Linked DNA regions of Rosistilla ulvae. Each later gene encodes a partner of the first gene's protein in a complex. Links are inferred from orthologs where the notes say so. Each region holds a gene or a part of one and is shown in the gene's direction. Other genes may lie near its edges. The genes, in order: EC9_RS19985 and lpdA.

Region 1 (3,157 bases):
CGCGTTCGCCTACGAAGTGATCGTGATCATCCAGGAAGGTCTGAAGCGGATGTTCCAGGATGGCGAAGAATGCATCTACTACATCACCGCCGAAAACGATGCCTACGATCACCCTTCGATGCCCGAAGGTTGTGCCGAGGGAATCATCAAGGGGATGTACAAGTTCCGCAGCAACGAAGTCGAAGGCGCAAAGGCTCGCGTCCAGTTGTTCGGCAGCGGTGCCATCCTGAACTGTGCTCTCGACGCTCAAAAACTGTTGGCCGAGAAGTTCAACATCGCCAGCGACGTGTGGAGCGTTACCAGTTACACGCAACTCCGCCGCGACGCCGACGCGTGTCAGCGTTGGAACATGTTGCACCCAACCGAGACGCCGCGGAAGAGCTACGTCGAAGAAGTGCTCGAAGGCGTCGAGGGGCCGTTCATCTCGTCCAGCGACTACGTTAAAGCACTCGGCGAGCAACTGACACCATGGATTCCAGGCGACTACTATGTCCTGGGAACCGACGGCATGGGACGCAGCGAGACGCGTCCAGCGCTTCGTCGACATTTCGAAGTCGATGCCGAATCGATCGCGATCGCCGCGCTCAGCCGACTGTCGAAAGCGGGAGTTGTTAAGCCGCAAGACGTCGCCGACGCGATCAAAGCCCTCGATTACGACGCCGACAAAGTGAACCCTTATTTCGCTTAGTTTTCGCGAGGACCGCCCGCCGCAGATGGCGGGCGGATCCGACCGAAGCATGTCGCGCGTGAACTTCTGACAATCACAAAACAACCACATCCTCATCGAACCTCCGATACACTCTATGGCTACCGAAGTAAAACTTCCTGAACTCGGCGATGGCATCGAATCAGGCGACGTACTGGAGATCTTTGTATCCGTCGGCGACGTCATCACGGCTGGACAAGACGTCGTTGAAATGGAAACCGACAAGGCGACAGTTCCTGTCTCCAGCAACGCGGCCGGAAAGGTCACTAAGATCCTTGTCGCCGAAGGTGATACAGTCGCCGTCGGCGGAGTGATCCTGGAAATCGAAGCCGCCGCGGCTGCGGAAGCACCCGCCGCGAGTGCGCCCGCGGAACCCGCAGCCGAAGCGCCCGCAAAGGCTCCCGAACCCGAGGCGAAAGCGCCTGAAAAGCCTGCTCCTGCAGCGGCTCCCGAGAAACCAGCACCTGCCGCAACAGCACCCGCTGCTGTGGAAACTCCCAAGCCTGCACCGGCGGCTCCCGCTCCTGAAGCCCCCGCCGCACCAGCGCCTGCCAGCAGCGACGCGGTCGTCGCCGCAGGGCCTGCTGTCCGCCGCTTCGCTCGCGAAGTGGGTGTCGATCTGCAGGGCGTTCAAGGTACGGGCGAAGGCGGCCGGATCACGCGTGAAGACGTTTTGGCGATCGTCCGCTCGGCGAACCAATCCCGCGGTGGCGCGGCGACTGGAACCGCGGCCGCACCCAGCAAAACCGCTGCGGCACCTGTCGACGCTTCGGCTGAGCAGGATGAATACGGCCCGATTCGCGTCGAGCGAATGAGCAAGATCCGCAAGACGATCGCGTCGCAGATGCACGAGAGTTGGTCGACGGTTCCTCGCGTGACCAACTTCGACGACGCCGACATCAGCGATCTGGAACACCTGCGCCAATCGAGCAAAGACGACTATGCCGCGCAAGGGTTGAAGCTGACGACGATGCCGTTCTTGATCAAAGCGATCGCGACGGCGCTCAAGCACAATCCGGAAGTCAACGCGGTCATCGATGAAGCCAACGGCCAACTGATCTACAAGGATTACGTCAACATCGGAATCGCTGTCGACACCGAGCGTGGTTTGGTTGTCCCCGTGATGAAAAACGCCGACCGGATGGGAATCCCCGATATCGCCCGCTCGCTTGCCGAGATGGCGGCCAAGGTGCGTAGCGGGCAGTTTGCCGTTAGCGATCTTCGCGGCGGCACCTTCACGATCAGCAACCTCGGTGCGATCGGCGGTCAATACAGCACGCCGATCGTCAACATTCCCGAAGTTGCGATTCTGTTGGTTGGACGCAGCCGCAAATTGCCATGCGTGATGCCCGATGATTCGATCAAGCCGCGGCTGATGATGCCGTTGAGCCTCAGTTACGATCACCGTTTGGTCGATGGTGGCACCGCAGCGCGTTTCCTGAACGACGTGATCGGTTACCTCGAAGCGCCAAGCCGCCTGCTGTTGGCGCTGTAGCCAGCCGGTTTTCCGCGGCGTTGATTCACCGTTCTTTGGGACGCAACAGACGCCATGCGAATCGCATATTTGACGGCCGGTGCCGCAGGCATGTACTGCGGCAGCTGCATGCACGACAACACTCTCGCCCGGGCGATGATCGCTCGCGGCGCGGACTGTCTTTTGGTGCCGACCTACACGCCGATCCGTACCGATGAAAAAGACATCAGCGACGATGTCGTCTTCTTTGGCGGAATCAATATCTTCCTGGAGCAGAAGCTTCCACTCTGGGGCCGCTTGCCCCATCGGCTGACTGCCTGGTTGGACCGCCCCGGACTGCTGCGGTTGGCAACTCGAAAGACCGGATCGACGAGTCCTCATCTGTTGGGTGCGCTGACGGTTTCGATGCTGCAGGGGATGCAGGGACGGCAGCGAACCGAGGTCGATCGGTTGTGTCGTTGGTTGCAAACGCATGCTGCGCCCGATGCGATCGTGCTCAGTAATTTCTTGATCGGCGGCTGTGTGACCGAACTCAAACGGCGGCTCGGCGTGCCGATTGTTGTCACGTTGCAGGGGGACGATATCTTCCTCGACTTCCTGCCAGCCAAGTATCGCGCGATGGCGATCGATCGGATGCGAGCCCTGGCCGCGGACGTCGATGGCTTTATCGTCAACAGCCGCTTTTATGGCGAGAAGATGGCGGCGATGCTGGGGCTTCCCGCAGAGAAGATGCATGTGATTCCGCTGGGTATCGATACGACCGGCTTCTTGTCTGATGCAGCCGAATCGCCACAGGACTCGATCGCGGATCCGGCGTCTCCGTTGCGGATCGGATACCTGGCCCGGATCGATCCGGCCAAGGGGCTGCATCGCCTTGTCGACGCGATGATCGAACTGGAGAGGACGCGTCAGCCGTCGGACCGGGCGATCCATCTGGATGTCGCCGGCTGGCTGGGCGAACAGCATCACGCATTTGC
Region 2 (3,282 bases), 5.2 Mb from region 1 along the record:
GGCATCGCAACGTTCCTATCAGAAGGGTTTCGGCCAGCGGGTCCCGTCGAATCCAGACTAATCCGCAAAATCGACCAAACTCCTCTAATTGGGTCCGGATACTAGAACCGCAAGTTTGTCTACGTCAATGTCGACTGAGCAATCCTATCGTGCGAATCTTGGCGAATGTTGCCATTCGCTAGTGATTCGCCAGCTTCGCCCTTGCAAAAAGCAAGGTTTCCAGTGACAATCCTGGACTTCAAAAGAAATCAGGCGCGACCCTCCAGGACCAAATTGTGGCCCTGTCGCTGGGATCGTGCCATTGCGTAAATCTACGCGAGGTAACGACTTACACCCCTTTCTTGCACTCCCTTAGGAGCATTGTCGATGGCCCGATATACCGGACCCAAAGCACGTATTAATCGCCGTCTAGGCGCCATGATCTATGAAACCGCCGGTGCTGCCCGCGCGATGGAACGCCGCAATACCCCTCCAGGTATGCACACCCGCGGCCGTCGCCCCAGTAACTACGGTCTGGCGTTGATGGAGAAGCAAAAGATCAAGCACTATTACGGCTTGGGCGAACGACAACTGCGCCGCTACTTTGATGCGGTCAGCAGCAAGCAAGGAAACACGGGTGAATTGTTGTTGCTGATGTGCGAACGCCGTCTGGACAACATCGTCCGCCGCTGCGGGTTCACCAAAACCCGTCCTCAAGCTCGGCAAGGCGTTGCCCACGGCCACTTCTTGGTTAATGGCGTCAAAGTCACCAAGCCAAACTACCTGCTGCGTCCAGGCGACGAGGTCGAAGTTCGCGACCGCGAAGGTCTGAAGAACCTGTACCGCGGCGTGATCGCCAACGCTTCGCCCGACGCCCTCGATTGGGTGGCATTCGACAGCGAAAACCTGAAGGCAACCGTCCAAGGCCTGCCCGGCCCTAGCGACATCAGCCTGCCGGTAGATGCTAACTCCGTGGTCGAATTCCTGTCTCGCTAGGTTTCTGCTGCGACTCTTGCAGGTTCCTCAACTCGCTATCCTGAACAAACATCATGCATTCATCGCTCGTTGTATTGGGCGGGGGTCCAGGCGGCTACGCGGCCGCATTTCTGGCCGCCGACGAAGGTCTCGAAGTCACGATTGTCGAAGCCGATTCGCGGCTCGGCGGAACGTGCTTGCTACGGGGTTGCATCCCCAGCAAGGCTTTGTTGCATGTGGCTCGGGTGATTAGCGAAGTTCAGGAACTCAATGAAGACTGGGGCGTCAGCTATCCTGGCGCCCCGTCGATCGATATCGATAAGGTTCGCGGCCGCAAAGAAACTGTGATCTCGAACCTGACCGGCGGTCTTCAGGCTTTGGCCAAACGCCGCGGCGTCAAAGTCATCCACGCCAAGGGCGTCTTTGAGAACAGCACCACCCTGAAGTTGGAAGGGGACCACGCGTCGATCCCCGAAGGTGGAAAGATCACTTTCGATCATTGCATCCTCGCGACCGGCAGCGTTCCGTTTGTTCCGCCGGCGTTTGATATCGGCAGCGATCGCGTGATGGACAGCACCGGCGCGTTGGAACTGAAAGACGTTCCCGAAACGATGCTGGTTGTCGGCGGTGGATACATCGGCCTGGAGCTTGGCAGCGTCTACGCTCAACTGGGCAGCAAGGTTTCGATCGTCGAATTGATGGACGGCCTACTGCCCGGCGCCGACCGCGACCTGGTCAAGCCGCTGCAAAAGCGGATCGAAAAACTAGTCGACGGCCGGTTGTTCCTGAACACCAAAGTCGGCTCGCTCGCCGAAGAGAAAGACGGCGTTCACGTGACCTTCGAAGGGCCAAGCAAGTTTGGCAACGAAGTCTACGACCGCGTGTTGGTTTCGATCGGCCGCCGCCCCGTCAGCAAGGGTTTTGGACTGGAGAACACCCAAGTTGTCGTCAATGCCAAGGGCTTTGTGGAGTGCGATTCGCAACAGCGAACCGCCGACCCGCACATCCTGGCGATCGGCGACGTCGCTGGCGAACCGATGCTCGCGCACAAAGCCAATCACGAAGGTCGCGTCGCGGCCGAAGTCGTGCTTGGCAAGAACTCCGCCTTCGACAAAGTGGCGATTCCCGCAGTGGTCTTCACCGATCCCGAAATCGCTTGGGCTGGCCTGACCGAAGGCGAAGCCAAAGCTGCCGGCCGCAAGGTCGATGTCGAAGTCTACCCCTGGGCTGCCAGCGGTCGCGCTCAAGCGATCGGCCGGACTGAAGGTTCGACCAAGTGGCTCGTCGACCCTGAAACCCATCGCGTTGTCGGCTGTGGAATCGTGGGTGCCGGAGCTGGCGAATTGATCGCCGAAGCCGTCCTGGCGATCGAGATGGGCTGCGAAGTCCACGACATCACCGACAGCATCCACCCGCACCCAACGCTCAGCGAAACGCTGATGAACGCGGGCGAAGTCCACTTCGGCACGGCGACCGAGATCTACAAGCCGAAGAAGAAATAGCTTCCGCCAGATCGGCGCGAGACTGCTGGAGTCGAGGCTTCAGCCGAAAACGCACGACGGTTGGAGTCGAGGCTTCAGCCGACAACAAACGATCGTTGGTGTAGAGGCTTCAGCCGAAAACGTCACCGATCCGCTTTACGTGCACTGCCCAGCGAACCGCAGGCCGCGGACGATCTGATTAACAGCAGCGGTTGCGTCGATCGAGCGGGCGACTTCGGCGTTGAGCGACCATTCGCGATGCCGCCGGGCGTCGCAAACCGTCTGGCCGCGAGTCAGTTCGCCGCGAGTCTCGATGTCGATCGCCATGTCTTCCCAAGTGAACAGCTCGGGCTCCAGGAAGCCCAGCAGCGCCACGGGGTCGTACAGCGAAATCGTTTCGCGGCCCAGATTCTGAACATAGCTGCGGAAGGCAAACAGCAACAGTTTATGCAGCAACTGGCCAGCTCGCGTCTGCTTCGACGGCAGGTTTTCGATCAGCTCGATCGAGAACTCGACTTGATCGGTGACGTCCAGTGGGACCAGGCTTTTGGTTGTCGCCGATTCGATCACGCTGCGAGCAGCGGTCGGATCGAAGTACATATTCATCTCGGCAACGGGCGAAATATTGCCCGGGCAGGCGACAGCTCCACCGCTGATCACCAACCGGTCGACCAGCGATTCGAGCCCCGGTTCGCGCTGGAACGCGCGGGCGACATTGGTCAACGGGCCCAAGCAGATCAGCGAGACTTGGTTGGGGTGCTGTCGCAGCAATTCGGAGATAATTTTTTCGCTCAGATGCCGATGCTGGCGATCGCTCGGCTCGTAATTGCAGCCGGCCAAGCCATCG

The links.
Region 2: the proteins of EC9_RS19985 (region 1) and lpdA are in contact, whole or in part, in a crystal structure (PDB 1EBD), measured with the Geobacillus stearothermophilus proteins. The link is inferred for Rosistilla ulvae from one-to-one orthologs. Residues at the interface, in WP_033016211.1 of Geobacillus stearothermophilus: Ile130, Ala131, Met132, Pro133, Arg136, Arg140, Glu141, Asn155, Arg157; in WP_049624544.1 of Geobacillus stearothermophilus: Pro340, Ser341, Asp344, Tyr345, Arg403, Asp406, Val408, Glu431, Ala432, Gly433, Asp438.

The regions. Positions count from the first base shown.
Region 1 is NZ_CP036261.1:5,647,120-5,650,276, reverse strand. The notes cover bases 166-3,002. They hold EC9_RS19985 (2-oxo acid dehydrogenase subunit E2), read left to right. Parts: upstream 166-803; coding sequence 804-2,201; downstream 2,202-3,002. Other genes in these bases: EC9_RS19980 (glycosyltransferase family 4 protein), read left to right, coding at 2,256-3,002; aceE (pyruvate dehydrogenase (acetyl-transferring), homodimeric type), read left to right, coding at 166-688. Also shown: more of aceE, read left to right, coding at 1-165; more of EC9_RS19980, read left to right, coding at 3,003-3,157.
Region 2 is NZ_CP036261.1:495,534-498,815, forward strand. What follows is about bases 281-3,242. They hold lpdA (dihydrolipoyl dehydrogenase), read left to right. Parts: upstream 281-1,028; coding sequence 1,029-2,456; downstream 2,457-3,242. Other genes in these bases: rpsD (30S ribosomal protein S4), read left to right, coding at 367-975; EC9_RS01900 (nucleoside hydrolase), read right to left, coding at 2,592-3,242. Also shown: more of EC9_RS01900, read right to left, coding at 3,243-3,282. UniProt on the Escherichia coli protein: Lipoamide dehydrogenase is a component of the glycine cleavage system as well as of the alpha-ketoacid dehydrogenase complexes.